DNA from 4 places in the Paenibacillus sp. NPDC058174 genome. Region 1 is predicted to be linked to each of the others. Evidence: riboswitches for the same ligand, from Rfam matches in the RefSeq annotation. Region 1 holds a riboswitch; each other region holds the start of a gene.

The links. A riboswitch is a leader RNA that binds a small molecule or an ion and turns the genes downstream of it on or off. The one in region 1 is predicted to bind cyclic di-AMP.
Region 2: linked by a shared signal. The riboswitch ahead of ACFVVF_RS12605 (KamA family radical SAM protein) and the one ahead of ACFVVF_RS10965 (hypothetical protein) in region 1 are both predicted to bind cyclic di-AMP.
Region 3: linked by a shared signal. The riboswitch ahead of ACFVVF_RS20485 (hypothetical protein) and the one ahead of ACFVVF_RS10965 (hypothetical protein) in region 1 are both predicted to bind cyclic di-AMP.
Region 4: linked by a shared signal. The riboswitch ahead of ACFVVF_RS26960 (C40 family peptidase) and the one ahead of ACFVVF_RS10965 (hypothetical protein) in region 1 are both predicted to bind cyclic di-AMP.

What each region holds. Positions count from the first base shown of each region.
Region 1 covers NZ_JBHVUY010000001.1:2,467,640-2,472,165, forward strand. The annotation lists gene kdpA (potassium-transporting ATPase subunit KdpA) at 1-1,304, opposite strand, end outside; gene kdpF (K(+)-transporting ATPase subunit F) at 1,322-1,438, opposite strand; gene ACFVVF_RS10965 (hypothetical protein) at 1,524-1,943, opposite strand; cyclic di-AMP (ydaO/yuaA leader) riboswitch at 2,156-2,391, opposite strand; cyclic di-AMP (ydaO/yuaA leader) riboswitch at 2,793-2,976, shown strand; gene ACFVVF_RS10970 (hypothetical protein) at 2,984-3,409, shown strand; gene ACFVVF_RS10975 (class I SAM-dependent methyltransferase) at 3,487-4,281, opposite strand; gene ACFVVF_RS10980 (RNA polymerase sigma factor) at 4,447-4,526, shown strand, end outside.
Region 2 covers NZ_JBHVUY010000002.1:223,217-227,742, forward strand. The annotation lists gene ACFVVF_RS12595 (sensor histidine kinase) at 1-428, opposite strand, end outside; gene ACFVVF_RS12600 (response regulator transcription factor) at 565-1,290, shown strand; cyclic di-AMP (ydaO/yuaA leader) riboswitch at 1,339-1,478, shown strand; gene ACFVVF_RS12605 (KamA family radical SAM protein) at 1,622-2,791, shown strand; gene ACFVVF_RS12610 (hypothetical protein) at 2,941-3,285, shown strand; gene ACFVVF_RS12615 (hypothetical protein) at 3,304-3,747, shown strand; gene ACFVVF_RS12620 (putative periplasmic lipoprotein) at 3,772-4,254, shown strand; gene ACFVVF_RS12625 (hypothetical protein) at 4,291-4,446, shown strand; gene ACFVVF_RS12630 (ArsR/SmtB family transcription factor) at 4,475-4,526, opposite strand, start outside.
Region 3 covers NZ_JBHVUY010000004.1:277,252-281,777, reverse strand. The annotation lists gene ACFVVF_RS20490 (MFS transporter) at 1-1,154, opposite strand, end outside; gene ACFVVF_RS20485 (hypothetical protein) at 1,258-1,890, opposite strand; cyclic di-AMP (ydaO/yuaA leader) riboswitch at 2,014-2,162, opposite strand; gene ACFVVF_RS20480 (cupin domain-containing protein) at 2,224-2,685, opposite strand; gene ACFVVF_RS20475 (ABC transporter ATP-binding protein) at 2,865-4,526, opposite strand, start outside.
Region 4 covers NZ_JBHVUY010000010.1:69,687-74,212, reverse strand. The annotation lists gene ACFVVF_RS26970 (M1 family metallopeptidase) at 1-1,515, shown strand, start outside; gene ACFVVF_RS26965 (hypothetical protein) at 1,534-2,346, shown strand; cyclic di-AMP (ydaO/yuaA leader) riboswitch at 2,799-2,966, shown strand; gene ACFVVF_RS26960 (C40 family peptidase) at 2,972-3,439, shown strand; gene ACFVVF_RS26955 (class I SAM-dependent methyltransferase) at 3,584-4,348, opposite strand; gene ACFVVF_RS26950 (VOC family protein) at 4,332-4,526, opposite strand, start outside.

The DNA of each region.
Region 1 (4,526 bases):
GCAAGCGCCGTCGGAGCCAATATGACGAAAGGATGGGCCAGTATGGCGACGGCAATCAGCTTCACTTCTCTGGGCTCGATTTTCCTCCCCAAAAACTCCGGTGTCCGTCCCACCATCAAGCCGCATAGGAAAACCGCAAGAATGGCGTACATCAGCATATTGATTAACCCCACGCCCTTGCCGCCAAAAATGACATTGAGCATCATTTCCGCCATCGGAACGAGGCCTCCAATTGGCGTCAGCGTATCATGCATGTTGTTGACCGATCCGGTCGTTGCGGCTGTTGTTACAGCTGTAAACAAGGCCGACCCTGCAATGCCAAACCGGACCTCCTTGCCTTCCATACTGCCCTGAGACGCATCGATGCCAAGACTGTTAAAGATGGGATTGCCGGCTTTCTCTGCGGTGTAGACTGTCGTTAAACAAATGAGAAACAGCACCATCATCGCCGAGAAAATGACCCAGCCTTGCTTTTTGCTCCTGGCAAATCGGCCAAACGTATAAGGCAGCGCGGCCGGCAATGCCCACATGGACAAAATCTCGATCACGTTAGTCAGCGGATTCGGATTCTCGAACGGATGCGCCGAGTTGACGCCGAAAAACCCGCCGCCATTTGTACCCAAATGCTTGATTGATTCCAGCGAGGCGACCGGCCCGATCGCGATCTGCTGAGACGCTCCCTCCAGCGTCTTAACGGTCAGCGTCGGCTCAAGCGTCTGCGGAACTTGCAGCGCAACCAGCACCAGCGTAATAACGAAGGATGCCGGCAGCAAAATACGCGTATGCGCTTTGACGAAATCCTCGAAAAAATGTCCGATCGTTCTGCCTCTGCTCGTTAATCCGCGAATGAACGCAATCGCGACTGAAAAGCCGGTTGCCGCCGATGTAAACATCATCATCATGATGACAGCCATTTGCGAAAAGTAAGAAAGCGCGCTTTCGCCGCTGTAATGCTGCAGATTCGTATTGGTTATAAAACTGATTACCGTATTAAATGTTAACGTGGGCTCCATTCCGTCCATCCCGTTAGGATTAAACGGAAGCAGCCGCTGAAGCCGCAGCAGCAAGTAGCCTGCCGCCGTCAGAGCCGCGTTGGTCACGATAAAACTGAACGCATACTTTTTCCAGCTCATGCCGTCCCGGTTTTTCAGCCCGATCAGCTTATAAAGCAGCCGTTCAAACGGCCCAAACAGCTTATCCGTCCAATTGGCTTCATTCGAAAATACGTGATATACATAAGTGCCTAGCGGTTTGACTAATGCGATAAGAATCACGACCACGACCGCTATTTGAACAATTTCCATCGATATGGCCTCCTAGGCTAAAACTTCTCGGGATTCAACAAAGCATAAACAAGGTACAGGAACATCAGCAGAGTAACAATGGCAATAAGAATCACCTTCCCTCTCCTCCTTTGCCGTCGACCGTTCCAGCGCACCAAGCCAGAAAACCTGCCAGCATAGCGAACACGCCCAGCAGCAGTACAACCATATAGAAATCCATCATGAATATAGCCTCCTGTCCTATAAGTCTGGCGCTTGTTCCGCAAAAGAAAGCAAAAAACCGACCTCTTCCCCTTGCGTGTAAACAATCCCATCCGCTCCAAGCGCTTTATAGATCGCCTTCGGATGCCAGTGAGTCGTAATTACGCAAATATGGGCACTGGCCCAATGGGACCTGCAATATCTTAAATAGCGGCAGCTTAGCGGAAGACTGCTTTCGAAAATATATACTTTTGCAATCGGCAGCTCCGGGATACTCCACGCTCTGGCGGTTGTTCGAACCCTCAGAACCTTGACTAGAGATGTATCTACGACCTCCGTTATACGTTTTGCCTCCAGCTTGCTGTTGGTCAACACGATGAAAGGAAGCTGACGGTAGAGCAGCTGACGAATAAAATTAACGCTAATTTCGTTAAAACCGGCTACCGCGATCGTTTCCATTTTCTAAAAATGCCTCCTGTTTATGAAATCGCAAGGAAAAAAGGCAACAAAAAAGAAGCCGGCAGGGAGCAGAGGTGCTCACCCGCGGCTTCTTAAGAACATCGCTTGGACAGCGCAAACGGCATACATCCTTCCGCCTTCATTAGGCGCTAAAGGGTATGCTGGATTTACGCGGCCAACAAGCCATGACAAAGTCATCGCGTTGATTGTCGCCTCTCTCAACTATAAGCTTACGAGGTTAGCTGTCGGATTCGGGCAGTGAGAGTTGCCCTACATCAGCCGAAGTCCATGGCTTTCGGTCGATGATTCACCCCTGCAACGCCGTCCTCCGACTCTCACATCGGATCGCAGCGCCGCGATAAACGGGAAATTCCAGAATACTGGAGTTATCCCGCTGTGGTTCCCCCGCTTCCCGTTGCAATGAACGGGAACTCAGCAAGTGCAGCATTGGAAACAAATTACGTAACCATGAATCGAATCATACTCCCAGCCAATATTTGTGTAAAGCGATAGCGGGTGCAAATAGGTTGAAAATTCGAGGGAAAAGGATAGGTTATAACGCTTACATAATGTTACTTCTTGAAAATAATCGATTTATCTCGTTCTTTCTCTCCTTTTCAAAAACTAGACGCTAGGGATAACATAGTGGCTCCCGTCACTGATCAACCTGCTTTTAATTGCATGCGATTACGGAAGCCATAATGAGAATTTCAAAGAAAGAAGCGTATTTTACGAGGATAATGGCAGGTATATTGGCAATTTGCCGAAAAGAAGGGCAATATCGCCCGTCTGTTATTTTACAACGTGACGATTCCGGTTTAATATGAACGCCATGCCAGAACATGGCTCATACATCTATCGCTGAATTCTGATCGGACAGAAACGGGGGAACCAACGCTTGCGTTCATCGTCATAAGATGCGATGATCGTAGGGCACGGGGTGAATCGGACGAAAGCGCAATGCGCACGTCTGTAGGGAAGCTCTCTATCCCGAATCCGTCAGCTAACTCCGTAAGCGAAATCAAGGAGAGAATTGCAAAATGATAACTGTAGTATACAAAGGAACGGAACCGCTGCCCGACATTCAGCAGCTGCCGTCAACATTAAAAGTGCTTCACATCGAGTTGTTTATCATCCCGGCTGAATCCGGTTATCGCGCCTATATGCGCTTATCAACTAATATCGGCATCGGGTGGGGCGAGCTATTCATTCAGCAGAAGGAGCAGCCTGCGGACTGGAACGCTTGGTGCTCTTCTGCACCTCACTATATGGGCTGGGTCAACCTGCATACCGCTGCAGGCTCTCCCCGTTCGGAGAACGTCAGAAATCCCGAGCTGCGCAGTCTCTTCGATGACGCTGTACGCCAAGTATGCCGCGGCCAGTCCCATCCTGAATCACATCAGCCTTCACAGGCCGGATATGCCGAGCTATTCCGTCAATCGGTCTTTTATTTGTCCTTATACTAGCTGTCCCCCTAGTCTGGATCATAGATGAAGCCGCCTCACGAAAATGCGAGGCGGCTTCATCTGTAAATGATGCGATTCTATTTAGCTGATGCCTTTGCTTCAATAAAGTAATAAAATCCGGTCGTCTTAATCCCCCGAGCCTCCGCATGCTTATCGAACTGCGTCTGAATAGCTTTGAAGCATGTTTCCCTTACATATTGCGAGAAACTGTCGCTTTGACCAAAACATAACAACGCCAAAATATCCTCAGCCGCAGGCAGCCATACCAGCTCCTTCAACACCGTCATTCGGATGTCAGTAAGTCCGCTAACCGCCAGCCGCTCTTGAATGCGATCCAGCGTAGGCGTACCTGGTGCAGGTCCGGCGAATAAGCCGGGAAACACCTCCCCCAATTCACCGCCTTCTCCATTACCGTCGCCCGGATGGAGCATAATTAGCGAGCCTCCAGGCCGGACAACCCGATTCCCTTCCTCATACCAGCTTGTTGGTCCCTTCTTTGTGTAAGCAACGTCGAAATAATGATCAGGAAACGGAAGCCCCTGCTTGGTTGAGCCTACTACATACCGGACATTAGCGCTTCGATACCGTTCGTTGGCTGTCCGAATAAAGCCTTCTGTCATATCGTAACCGGTGACCTCCACCGCTTGCTCCGACCAGCGGTTCGTGTACTCACCATGCCCGCAGCCGACATCAAGTACTCTGCCATGTACGGCAGAAGCGAGTTTTTCAGTCAAGACCGTCTCCGCCGCCTGCCCCTCCACATTCGCCGTCCATGGGTATTCATACTTTCCAGTCCTTACTGCCAACTGTTTACACCAGGGCATGCTTTGCCCGCTTACAAAATCAGGATGAACCGATAAATCGGGAAACATAGACTTCCTCCTCTATTGGATATCAATCTCGTAAAGATGCAGAGCTACTATTATACAGGTAAAATTTTCCCATTTGTATGGATTTTGAAATAAAATAAAAGAAAACGAACGATTTTCAGAAAAATGGCCAAATAGAGTAAATAGCGATAAAGGAGGGAGTTATTTGTGGCGGTTACAACGATATCTGAGCTTGTCGGCTTGGCGCTGAACGGACAGGAGGAAGCCTTCGAACAGCTTTATAACGA
Region 2 (4,526 bases), on a different contig from region 1:
AGGGGAGAGACTCCCTCCGCACCCAGACGATTGCCGTCTAAGTAAACGTCGAACTGGTCCACAACCGCATTGTGGAGACGAATCACCCATTCCCCGGTCTCACTTTCATTCACTACTGTCATCCGAAGCCAATAGGTGCTTGCGGACAAGCCGAATGCGGCGCGTCCGTCTGCCGGAAGAAACTGCTCGGCTATGCGGGGAGAAACAACCTGTTCATACTCCAGCATGCCTTCCCGGTCGGGCAATACTTGCATGGAATTGTTGCCTTTATAGTGTCCATTGCCGTCCGTAAGCCGGATTAAGGAAGCGTCGCCGGAGAACGGTTTCCATTGCGGAATAAATACCAGCCACAGTGCCGTCAGCGCAATGAGAAATAATAATATGGTGGCTGCAAACACCCGGTTGTGTTCTGCCAATGTTTTTCTCATGGTGAGGCCTCCTGAGCATTCGATGTTTTCTACTATTATCCTAGCATATTCTATTTTAATCGACAGCAATCTGTCATAAAATGTTGATAGGATCACTGTGATATTGTAGAGATACCGTCTTTAGGAGGTTAACCATATGAGGCCAAAAATCATCTTCGTCATTGAGGATGATCCAGATGTTCAGAGTATCGTGACATCTTTTCTTCAGCATGAGGGTTACACGGTTCGAAATGCGTTATCCGCTGCAGAGGCGTTCCATTTGTTTGCTGCGGAGGAACCGGATTTAACCATACTCGACATTCAATTGCCGGACATGGATGGCGTCACCTTTTGCCGTCATATCCGCACGCATTACCGGAGGCCGATTCTATTCGTGACCGGCAACCGGGAGCAGGAGTATAAAGTGAATGCGCTCCTTTCAGGAGGAGATGATTTTATTCAGAAGCCGTTTGATCCGCTCGACCTGCTGCTGCGGGTGAAGGGGAATTTGCGGTGGAGCGATCTTCTGCCCCCGGCAGCCTCTATTCCAGAACCGGATAGGGACGTGCTGGAATATCCGGGACTTCGCATCGATCTCAGACGTATGACCGTCACAGTTCGTGAAGAGCTGGTTACACTTCTTCCGAAGGATATCAAGCTGCTTACGACGCTGGCCAGCCATCCCAATCAGGTGCTCCATACTGAGCAGCTCTACAGGCTTGCGTGGCGGGACGAGAGCAATTTCTCTAAAGATACGGTCAAGGTGCACATATCGAAGCTGCGCAAAAAAATCGAAGAGAACCCTTCCTCCCCCAAGTTTATTTTGACAGTCGGCAGTCTCGGCTATAAGTTCAATCCTTACGGGGCCCTTGAGCCGGTATAAGTACCACACCATCTAGCGGCTTTGACTTATTGGCCTGCAATCGCTTACAATAAAGCTACGCTTAGTTTTCGGCCGCACCCGGCCGAGAAGCGGGGGAACCAGTCAATTGGGGCGAATCATTTGCGAATGTAGGGTACCATCTTACCCGAGCCCGTCAGCTAACCTCGTCAGCAGTGGATGGGTCTGCTTCAAATTGAATGTGATCAACCAGAGACCCTATTTTTTAAGGGTCTCTTTTTGTCTTTTTTTGGACCCTGCTGGCGGCACACTGGCTTCTTGACACAAAAGGCTCCCTTTATTCTCACCCTATGGGACGAAGGAGAGAGATACAGTGCAGAAGGTACGGTACATTACGGATGTTGCAAAAATGGACAATTTGTCCGAGCACGAAAAAGCCGTTTTAAAGCCGATTACGGACAAATTCGTTTTTCGCGTCAACGATTATTACCTCCAGTTAATCAATTGGGATGATCCTCATGATCCGATCCGCAAGCTCGTTATCCCCAATGAAGGGGAGCTGTCTGAGTATGGACGCTGGGATGCTTCGGACGAGGATACAAATTATGTCGTTCCGGGATGCCAGCACAAATACAGGACGACGGCGCTTCTGATCGTCTCTGAGGTTTGCGGCTCCTATTGCCGCTACTGCTTCCGCAAGCGGTTGTTCCGCAATGACGTCAAGGAAGCGATGTCGGATGTAGCTCCGGGGCTTGCTTATATTGCGCAAACTCCTGAGATCAGCAATGTGCTTCTCACTGGCGGGGACAGCCTCATTCTGGCAACCTCCAAGCTGCGTACAATTATTGAAGGACTCCGAAGCATCGATCATGTCAAAATCATCCGGCTCGGCTCCAAAATTCCGGTATTCAATCCGATGCGGATTTATCAGGACGAGGAGCTGCTGGAGCTGATTCGCACCCATTCGACGGAGGAGAAGCGGATTTATGTCATGGCGCATATTAACCATCCCCGTGAAATTACGCCAGAAGCTAGAAGAGGGTTCAAGGCGCTGCATGACGCAGGGGCGATTGTCGTGAACCAAACTCCGGTGCTTAAGGGCATTAACGATGATCCGGCCGTATTGGGCGAGCTGCTTGACCAGCTGTCGTGGGCAGGCGTTACGCCTTACTACTTTTTCGTCAACAGGCCGGTGGCCGGCAATCGCGAATTTGTGCTTCCGCTAGAGCGGGTGTATCAAATTGTAGAGGAAGCGAAGGCAAGAACTTCCGGTTTGGGCAAAAGAGTGCGCTTGTCCATGAGCCACACCTCCGGCAAAATTGAAATTCTGGCCATTGATAACGGCAAAGCCTATCTTAAGTATCATCAGTCAAGAGACGATAATTACGGGCAGTTCATGGCGCTCGATTGTCCGCCCGATGCCGAATGGTTCGACGACCTTCCCGGCAGCGAGCAATACTGGACGAAGCCGGTCAAGAAGAACGATGCGATCATTTCCGTTAATGAAATGGAGCGCAGTCCTAGTTGTGCGGCAGCTGATTAATAGAGCCGGACAATAAAATAGTAGCCTTTTGGGGAGCAGCAAAGTCATTTTAGGACTTTTGCTGCTTCTTTTGTTTTCCAATTATTGATAAAGTGGTAAACTGAAAGGTGAATTGTAGCAAATTGGAAGAGAAACTGGAGAGATTAGAGATGGATCGAAAAATAGTAGTCAAACTGACGAATCTAATTGGATATACGGCCAGCATATCGACGATTTTATTATGGATTATTTTTGTATGGGTGAATCCTTATGGTCCAGGGCTGGAAAAAACGAGTGCATTTATTACCTTTATGATGCTTGTGCTTCCTGCCGTTATTTTTGGCACGGGTCTCATGCTGGAGAAAAGCATGATTTTGCTGGCAGCATATATTTGGAGTTTTCCGTATAGCATGTATATGGTAGTTACGCCGGGCGTGTTTATGCTGTTTGGCATGACCAGCTTCATCTATTTCATCTGTTTTATGATGTATCGGCTTCGCGGCGTCAAATATTAAGAGGGAGTTGCATCTAAGGTGTTGAAATCCAGACACACAGCAGCAGTTATATTGATACTGGCCGCTATTATTTTATTGTTTAGTATTTTCTCTTTAGTGAAGAAACAAGAGGCAGTCCAGAATAAAATCGACAGGACCTTCATCGAACAGTTATCTAATGTAATAACCGGGTTTAGTATGAAGTTGACTGGTGATGAGGGTATCTCCTCTTATCAGCGGTGCATAGCGTCAGTTGCAGCAGCGGCTGCAATGTCGCCGCTTACCTCTTACGAGGAGGAAAACGATGAGCTCGATATCGCTTTGCATAATTTGTATATGGCGATGCTTAATGCCGATTACAAGGAAGAAATAGTGAGTAATGATGCTCTTTTTCGCGAATTGTTTCTTAATTTGTCCCGCAACCCGAAAGATAAAGGAACAACGGATGCGATTATTAAATTTACCGCTAGCCTGCAACGGTAGCGCAGCAAGGAACGAGGCAACAGCGTGAGAAAATGGATTTTCATCGTATTGATTCTGTGCGTTCTAGCATTGGCGGGCTGCTCGTCAGGCAGCCGTCTCGTTTTTAATGATGAGGATATTCGAATCAGAGCAGTAGCTCTCCAAGTGAGAGAAGACTTCACCGAATATAATATTGAAGTGAGAAATGAAGGCAAGATCGAATTGAGGAACCTTCATTTCTATCTTTCTTTTCCTGTGATTACCTCGAATGGAACGAGCGATAATCCATTCAGGCTGGAAGGAAAAACAGAACTGAATCGTCCGGTTATACTCCGTCCAGGCGAACAGACCGTATATACGTTTATAGCGCCTATCAAAAAAGTGTTCGGAGATTCCGAGCTTCTTGATTTTAATCAGCCCAGCATCGATTTAAACGGTACATTCTTATATAAGAAGAAAGAGATCCCTTTTGGAATGGGAATGGGCTGGGGTGTTGTCGAGGACAGCGATAAATGGAGCAGCAGCTAGCAGCGGCTAATTAATTGATAACATCAGGAGGACCTTATGTGGCTAATCATTAGCATCATTTTTTTTGTTTTATGCATCTCAAGCATTATAGGCAATCAGATGGTTTCCTTGCGCAAAATGGATGCGATGCAGAAATCGCTGGATGAAATGAACCAGAGCCTGCAGGAGCTGAATGCGAAGCAAAAGCATTAACAGCTTGTCGTCATATGGAGGCAATGATTTACTCCAACAAATAAGGCGCGTATCTTTGCGCCACTTTGTGATTTACGCGG
Region 3 (4,526 bases), on a different contig from region 1:
AAAAACAGTCCCGAGAAAAGGAACATCGTTGCGTAATTGGTCCACATCGCTGCAAAGCCTAAAAGGATGGCGCCAGATCCGATACCGATATCAAACAAATTATAGTAGGTTGCCGTAGCGACGCCACGCCGTTGCGGTTCCACTCTATTAATGACCCATGCCTGCAAGGCCGGGAACAAAGCTCCGAAGCCTAGGCCATAGAACACAGCAGCCAGCAGCAGCATCGCGGTCGTCTCCGTCTTGTACAGCAGTACACAGCCAATTACGCACAATACGGCTGAAGGGAATAACACCCAGAACCGGCCTTTCCGGTCAAACAACGGGCCGCTGACGAACCGGATGAGTACCTCGCTGATTGCAACGACGAGGAAGAAATAGCCGATATTGGCCAGTCCCTTTTCGATGCCGAACAGCGTAATAAAGCTCAGCAGGCCGCCAAAAGCGAAGCCTACCATCATGCCGAGCAAGGACGGGAACAGCGCCTTCCTCTCCACGACATCATGAACCCATGATTTTTCGGAGCCAGCAGCGGTCTCTCTGATCGCCGCTTCAGCTTCCCGCTCCTTGGCGTTAGCCTTGATCTGCGCCTGTCCTTCAGGAGATAGCCGGACGAATAAGGTGAAGAACAGCGACAGCAGCAGAATAACGACTCCGAAGCCAAACAATCCGCCGTAGCTGTAATGGTCGAGCAGCCAGATGCCAAGAAACGGACCTAATGAGAAGGAAATTGCATTACCTGTCGCAAAAAAGCCCATTCCTTCACCCCGGCGCGAAGCCGGGATCACATCGGATACGACGGTTCCGAACATCGTCGTCGCCAGTCCAAAGCCAATGCCGTGCACGACACGGAGCAGAAGCAGGACGGACAACGTACCCGCGACATAATAGCTCGCCATTCCGATCAAGCAAATAATGACGCCAACGAGCAGCAGCCCCTTTTTGCCCAGCCGCTTCATCCCCGCCCCTGTCAATGGACGGGATAGAACGGCGGCAAACGTAAAGAAGCCTAGTATCAAGCCGATTTGCGACTCTGTGCTGCCTTGGTCTGCCGCAAAAATCGGCAATGTAGGCAGCAGCATTTCGATCGCCATAAAAAGAAATAAATTCGAGCAACACAATAAAATGAAGTTTTTCGTCCATAAGGACTCGCGCATGCTGTAAAATCCCTTCGACTTTCGTTATGAATTTGGAAAGCGTACCCCGCTTCCCAGCTAAAGACCATCATAACGCAGCCAAATCCCGCTGTAAATCAACGTTTTACATGAAAGCGGCTCCATCCCCTACCCTGCCATAGGGCTCGCTGCCCGGCAATTCATCGAACCATATGGCGTCATCCGGACAATCCAGCATCATGAAATGTCCCTCGCGGCCGTACTTCGAATGATGATACTTTAAATAAGCCTTGCCATTGTCGATCGACACAATCTCGATCTTGCCGGAGCTGTGATACATAACGAGCTTTAGCGGGCTTCCGCCGGCGGAGATGAGCGCCTTCGCTCCCTCCACGACTTGAAAGGCGCGTTTCAAACGAACGGAAGCCTCTCTGTCGCCGCTTTCGGGACGCTGAATAAACACCAGAGCCGGCGTTACGCCGATCCAGGCCAGTTGATTCAGCATATGCGCCAATTGAAACGGGTCGTCATTGATGCCTTTCAGAATGGGGGTGTGATTGACTAGAATGACGCCGGCCTGATGAAGTACTTCCAGGCTGACGCGTGCCTCAGGTGTCAGATCGCTAGGACGATGGAATTGCGTGGTCACTTGAATGCGGGTGCTGTCCGGAAACTCCCCCCTGCCGATGGCTTCAACCAGCTCTGCGAGCTGCGAATCTCCCTCCAGCAAGACCGGATTGCCATTGTTCAAAGTAACCGAATATTGGGGCTGCGGCATACAAACTCCTCCTTAAAAAAGAATTTGTGGTGCACGCTTCACCAGCGGGGGTCGATAAAAACACAAAAAGACCCTTACAATCCTAAGGTTTGCAAGGGTCATAAACATTCGTATTCATACATGAGATGACCCATCCACTGCTGACGAGGTTAGCTGACGGACTCGGGTAGATGGTACCCTAAGGCTGATGCATGGCATCAATACCTATTCGCCCCACTTGCATTTGGTTCCCCCGCTTTCCGGCAATGCCGGAAATTAAGCGTAATCTAATTTTAAAAGATGCCCAAACCATTTGTCAAACGATCCGGCAAATTCCAGCCAAAGCCTATAATTTTAGCGCTCGATCAGCTTGAAATCATCATAATGGAAGCCCGGAGCTACAACGCAGGATACGAATACAGGCTCGTCCCCCAGCGGATGCGACATTTGCCATTCTCCTGCCGGTACCAGCGCTTGCGGCTGCTGGCCATTCAGAACATCGCCGCCCAGCATAATTTCCTGGCGGGTATGCGGCGCATCCTCTGTGCCCCCAAGCGTAAGCTTCATTGGGCCGCCGGAATGCCACAGCCACAGCTCGTCCGAATGCACTTTATGCCAATCGGAGAATTCATCAGGATGCAGCAGGAAGTAAATCGAAGAAGCTGCAAAACGAGGTCCCGAATAGGGCTCGCCGAGCACCTGATGCGGAATTTCAAAAGATGCTTTCCATAGCTCCTTGTACCAGCCGCCCTCTACATGCGGCTTTAATCCTAAAGCTTCAACCAAAGGGGACAGCTGTTTAACCGTATTGCTCATATGATCTCTCCTCCCAATCTCTTTCTAAAGCTTCGTTACTGCTTCAAATTTTATACCGAATGCCGAGAAATCGTCAAACGAGCGGCATTGCATCTCACGAGAAGGCTTAATAAAAAACCTGCTCCTAGCCGCCCCTGAGACGGAAGCGATAGGAACAGGCTTTTTGGCATTTGTATCCGTTACGCTGTACCAAACTGTGCCTGATGAAGACGGCTGTATACGCCGCCGGTAGCCACCAACTCGTCATGCCGCCCTTGCTCGGAAATACCTTCTTCCGTTACGACGACAATGCGGTCGGCATTCTTGATCGTTGCCAAGCGGTGGGCGATAACGAGCGTCGTTCTGCCAACGGAGAGCTCCGCCAGCGACTGCTGAATCGCCGCTTCCGTCTCGGTGTCCAGCGCCGAGGTCGCTTCGTCCAATATAAGAATCGGCGGATTCTTCAAGAACATCCGGGCAATCGCCATCCGCTGCTTCTGGCCGCCGGACAGCTTCACGCCCCGCTCGCCGACGACCGTATCCAGCCCGTTCGGCTGCGCAGCAATGAATTCCTCCAGCCGTGCCCGGCGTGCCGCTTCCCTGATCTCCGCCTCGGAAGCGTCCAGCTTGCCGTAGGCGATATTTTCACGGATCGTGCCATGGAACAGGAACACATCCTGCTGTACGATGCCGATCTGCTTGCGCAGCGATTCCATCGTCACTTCGCGAATATCATGCCCGTCGACAGAAATGCTGCCGCCGTCCACCTCATAGAAGCGAGGCAGAAGACTGCACAGCGTCGTCTTCCCTGCACCGGAAGGCCCCACGAAGGCGACCGTTTCGCCTGCCTTAATCGACAAGCTGATTCCGTTTAATACCTTATCTTTGCCCTCATAGCCGAAGGTTACATCGTTGTAGCGGATATCTCCCTTAACAAGGCCGATATCACGGGCATTAGGCGCGTCTGCGATGTCCGGATCGGTATCTATTAATTTCAGGTAGCGCTTGAAGCCCGCGATCCCTTTCGGATAGCTCTCGATAACAGCATTAATTTTCTCAATCGGCTTGAAGAAGATATTCGTCATCAGAACAAAAGCGATAAACTCACCGTAGTGCAGCTGGCCTTGAATAACGAACCAGGCACCGAACAACAAAACAAACAGCTGGACAAAACGCATGAGCATGTAAGTGACTGATGCGTTCATACCAATGATTTTATACGAAATCAGCTTGGCCACACGGAAACGGCTGTTGTTCTCCGCGAATTGCTTGCCTTCATGCTTTTCATTAGCGAATGCTTGTACGACACGAATGCCGCCAACCGTATCCTCAACACGAGCGTTGAAGTCAGCCATTTCACTAAATAGACGATCGGAAGCCTTCGTCATCTTTTTGTTAAAGAAAATAACGAGCCAGATGATGATTGGAACAATAACATAAGTCAGAATTGCAAGCTCCAAATTAATGTAAGCCATGATGCCAAAGGCGCCTATCAGCGTCATCACCGCGATAAACATATCCTCGGGTCCGTGATGCGCCACCTCGCCGATCTCGAACAGGTCATTCGTAAGCCGGGAGATCAGATGGCCGGTCTTCGTATTGTCGAAATACCGGAAGGACAGCTTCTGCACATGCTGGAACAGCTTACGCCGCATGTCTGTCTCAATGTTAATCCCAAGCATGTGCCCCCAGTAGGTGACTACATACGACAACAGCGTATTGATTACGTAAATAATAAAAAGAATGGAACAAGCCGTAATGATATACATCCAGTTCCCGTCAGGGAGCAAGGTATCAACAACGTAACTGACTGCAAGCGGGAAGCATAGCTCTAGAATAGCTAGTACAACTGCGCTGCAGAA
Region 4 (4,526 bases), on a different contig from region 1:
CATTATGTCCAGCCTGATGACGGCAACACCGACGATTTTACACTGGCCAAGCTTAAGCTGCCCGTCCCGGTCGCACCGGGCAAGTCGGTAACGCTCTCCATGAGCTTTGAAGTCAAGCTGCCTGAAGTGTTCGCGCGAATGGGCTACTCCGGCTCATTCGTCATGGCCGGACAGTGGTTCCCGAAGCTGGCTGTCTATGAGACGGCTGGTATGCGCGGCCGAACCTCCGAAGGATGGAACATCCATCAATACCACGGCAACTCGGAATTTTACAGCGATTTCGGCATCTATTCCGTCAACATTCAAGTACCGGAGTCTTATACGGTGGCCGGAACCGGATTCCAGACCAAAGCGCCGGTCAGCAACGGAAAAGGCGAGCATGTGTACCAGTTTTACGCCGATGATGTCCATGACTTCGCCTGGGCTGCTTCTCCCGACTTTGTCTATGTAGAGGACACGCTCTCCGGTACCGGAATCCCCGGCGTGCGCATTAAGCTGTACCTCGATCCGGCGCATGAAGCGTTCAAAGACCGGTATATGCATGCGGCCAAGTCAGCGCTGACCAAGTATGCGCAATGGTACGGAGATTATCCGTACTCGACCTTATCGCTCATCGTACCTCCGAAGGGCGCCAACGGAGCTGGAGGCATGGAGTATCCGACACTCGTTACCGCATTCGCCGCAGAGAACGACAATCCCGGCTACAGCCTGGAGAGGACCGTCGTTCACGAGATTGGCCATCAATATTGGTACGGCATGGTCGCCTCCAACGAGTTCGAGGAAGCATGGCTTGACGAAGGCTTTACCTCCTACGCCGAAGACAAGGTGATGGAGAGCGAGTATGGCGTCATACCGAATTTGCCGCTTGAAGCCAGCTACATGACGAATCCGGCACCGCTCAAGCAGCCTTCATGGGCGTACGACAGTCATAATCACTACGCAGAGAACGTCTATATGCGGGCCAAGCTAGTACTGGCCGGCATCGAGAACCAGATCGGCACCCGTATGATGCAGAAAGTCATGCGGACCTACTTCCAGAAGTATAAGTTCAAGCATCCTTCCAGCGGCGACTTCCAACGGGTCGTTGAGCAAGTGACGAAGCAGAAATGGCATGATTACTTCAATCAATTTGTGTACCACAATCAAATGGCCGACTTTTCCATCGAAGCTGTGCAGGTTCGTCCGGTCGAGCAGGACGGGAAGCCGATGTTCGAATCCTCGGTGCTGGTGAAGAAGAACGGCGGCAATATCGGTTCAGTTCCGATTGTCATGCAGTTCAAGGACGGTACGAGCATGACCAAAGAATGGGATGCACAGGATTCGCATATCCAGTACAAAGTCGTCCATGACTCTCCGCTCGCTTGGGCAGCCGTCGATTCGGAGTACCGCAACGTGCTCGACAACAAGCATATCAACAACTTCATGCTTGCCGAGCTGCCGGAGACGAAGCGCACGCGCTGGAATCTCAGCATTGCCAAATTAATCGAAGGGCTGCTCGGAACGCTGAGCTGGTAGGAGGGATATTCCTTGAAAATGCATATGAAACAAGGCTGGCGGCTGACAGTCAAACACATGAATATTATCATTCTATTGTTTCTGTACCAGCTGTTATGGGGCTTCTTCCTTTACCGGTTCGTCGATTCGGTCGTTACGCCGCTTCTGCGGCGTTTTCCCGGCGATGCACTGCCCCCTTCGGCAGTCCGGCTCTTTTTTAGCGAAGCACAGTTCCAATTGATGAAAACCGACCTTATTCATCCTTATTTATGGATGCTTGGCGGGTTATTCCTGGCCCGCATGCTGCTTACGCCGCTGTTCAATGCCGGGTTGTTCTACTCTCTGCACCACGCAACCGACGAGAGCGGCACGAAATTCATTGAAGGCATCCGCAGCACCTGGAAGCCGGTTATGCTGCTCTATTGGATCAAGACGCTTCTTGCCTTGGCACCGGCATGGTGGCTTCTGCCGGCCTGGCTCCAAGCGCTGCTGAAAAGCGGCACGATGGGCAGCCTGCTGCAAACTGTATTGCCAGGAGCCGCTGCATGGCTGCTGTGGAGCGCGCTGCTCCATCTGCTGTTTCTCTCGATGCAGCTCGGAGCCGCTTCCGGCAGCGGGGTGTTCAATTCCCTCTGGCACGCGTTGCGCCATATCGCTCCCTATACCGGGGTCTCGCTGCTCATGTGGGCGATTGGCATCGGCATCGCGCTTTGCGTCACTAGCGTTTCCTTAATCTGGGCCGGCTTGTTTGCGTTAATTCTTCATCAAGGCTATCATCTCATTCGGACGATGATGAAAGTATGGACCATTTGCGCACAATACGATTGTTTGCAGTCGAGGACGCAAGGATAACATCGAATAGACAGCAAATATGCAAGCGTCGGGGTAGTCCCCGGCGCTTTTTTGGGCTTTTGGCAGCTTGTCAACGCCTGTCTGACTGCTCTATTATAAAAATTAGAAGTATTAGAATTGAAGCTTCACTTTTATCTCTGTCGAATGCCGTCTATGCTTGTCCTTCCCTTGCCATTACTGGCTTTGGCAACTCCGATTTCCCGCCGCGTTCTGTGCTTGTACCCACTTACATGAGAGCACTCTCTTCGATTGCTCCACATATTCTCTCTTCTTCACACATAGTAAATGTAAATAGTTATTGATTTTTTAATCGTCGTACCCCATAAAAGCACATAATCAGTCAATGAAATTAATGAAAACGCGTGTTTTTGGCAAAAGGTTACATGAGAATTATTAGAATTTGCCAGTTGGAGGAGGAGATTTGCGAAAAAAAACGAATATTTCCCAAGTACATAAAAAGCTTGCCTAATTCCTTGTACTGGAAACGGGGGAACCACTCTGGGTGAATTGATTTCGACGTCTGCACCGGCCGCGCCGGGTAAGCACGGACGCCTGAGAAATCATAGGGATCCTTCAACCGAACCCCACAGCTAACCTCGTCGGCATCGGAAGGGGCTTTACCGTTTTGAAAAAGGTTACTGCAATGCTAGCTGGACTCCTGTTACTGCTCGCTTTTCAAGCAGGCAGCGTATTCGCGGATTCCAAAATGGACGGCATTATCGATGATGTTATCGGTACGCCATATCTGATGGGCGGCACGTCCACGAAAGGCTTTGATTGCTCAGGATTCACATCCTATGTATTTGAGAAAATGGGAATTGAGCTTGCTCGCACTTCCGGTTCTCAAGCACAAATGGGTAAAAAGGTTGCGAAGAGCGACCTGAATGCTGGCGATCTCGTATTCTTCAATACGAATGGCAAAAGCATTTCTCATGTCGGCATCTATGTCGGCGATGGAAAGTTTGCCCACTCTTCGTCCAGCAGAGGCGTTACAATTAGTAAACTTAGTGACTCCTATTATGAGTCTCGTTATGTAACCGCTCGTCGTGTTATGGATGCGACTACTTCTGAGAAATATGCTGACGAACAATAGAGCCCGCTTACGCGGCTTCATCCTGTGAAGCGCGTCGGAAGGTCTCACTAACAAAGCCGCAAGCCGTGTGTCCTCTGGACAGTACGACTTGCGGCTTTGTTGTTCTATTGTTAGCTTGTTGAAGTCACGGTCGAGATCGCTGTACTACACGTCTCCCCAGAAAATCTCGGTTTGGTAGTCGAAGCTCACCCGGCCGTTCACATTCGTACGTTCGAAGAGCTGTCCCAGCTCCTCCTTCAGACGGTCATGGTTAGGCTCTCCCTTTGCCGGAACGTAGGAGGAAGAAAGTGCTCTGCCGAGCAGCTCCTCGCGGTCCAGCAACTGGCCGTTCGTAAATGCCGCTTCACGCATACCGTTCTCACGGAAGAACGCTCGCAGCTGATCCGCTGAAATGTTCTTGTGGGTCATTTGCTTATAGTCGGTGCTGTAGAGCCGCAGCAGCTCCTCATAGCCTTCCAGGAATGGCGTGCCGCTCGTAAGCCGGGAATTCCATATCAGTACTGCTTTGCCGCCAGGCTTCAATATGCGGCGAAACTCGGCTTGGGCTGCCGGCCGGTCAAACCAATGGAAGGATTGCGCGCATACGATAAAATCAACCGAATGCTCCGGCAAGCCCGTCGTCTCCGCAGCGGCAGGAACGGAGCGGTAGTTCGGCAGCTCACCTAGCTCCTTGTCGGCTGCTTCCCGCATCGCTTGGTTAGGCTCTACCGCAATCACCTCGCTGCCGCGCTCCAGCAGCAGCTTGGAGAAGATCCCCGTGCCGGCTCCAAGATCAGCGATTCTCGAGTTGGCCTTGAGACCCACATCAGAGTACAGATAGTCGAGCGCTTCAACCGGATAACCCGGACGATACTTCACGTAATTTTCTACCCGATTCGAAAATCTCTCTTTGCTATTGCTGCTTCCCATTCGCTTCACGCTCCCATTCGATAAATTCCAACCTATTGCCGAAGGGATCATGGGCGTAAAAACGTTCCGCCCCTTCACCCTGCCTGCTGTCGTCCGCAATGGTCTCAACACCGTGTGCCCGCAGCCAGCTCTGCAGGGCTGCAATACCTTTTACACCGAACGCTGGATGCGCCTTCCT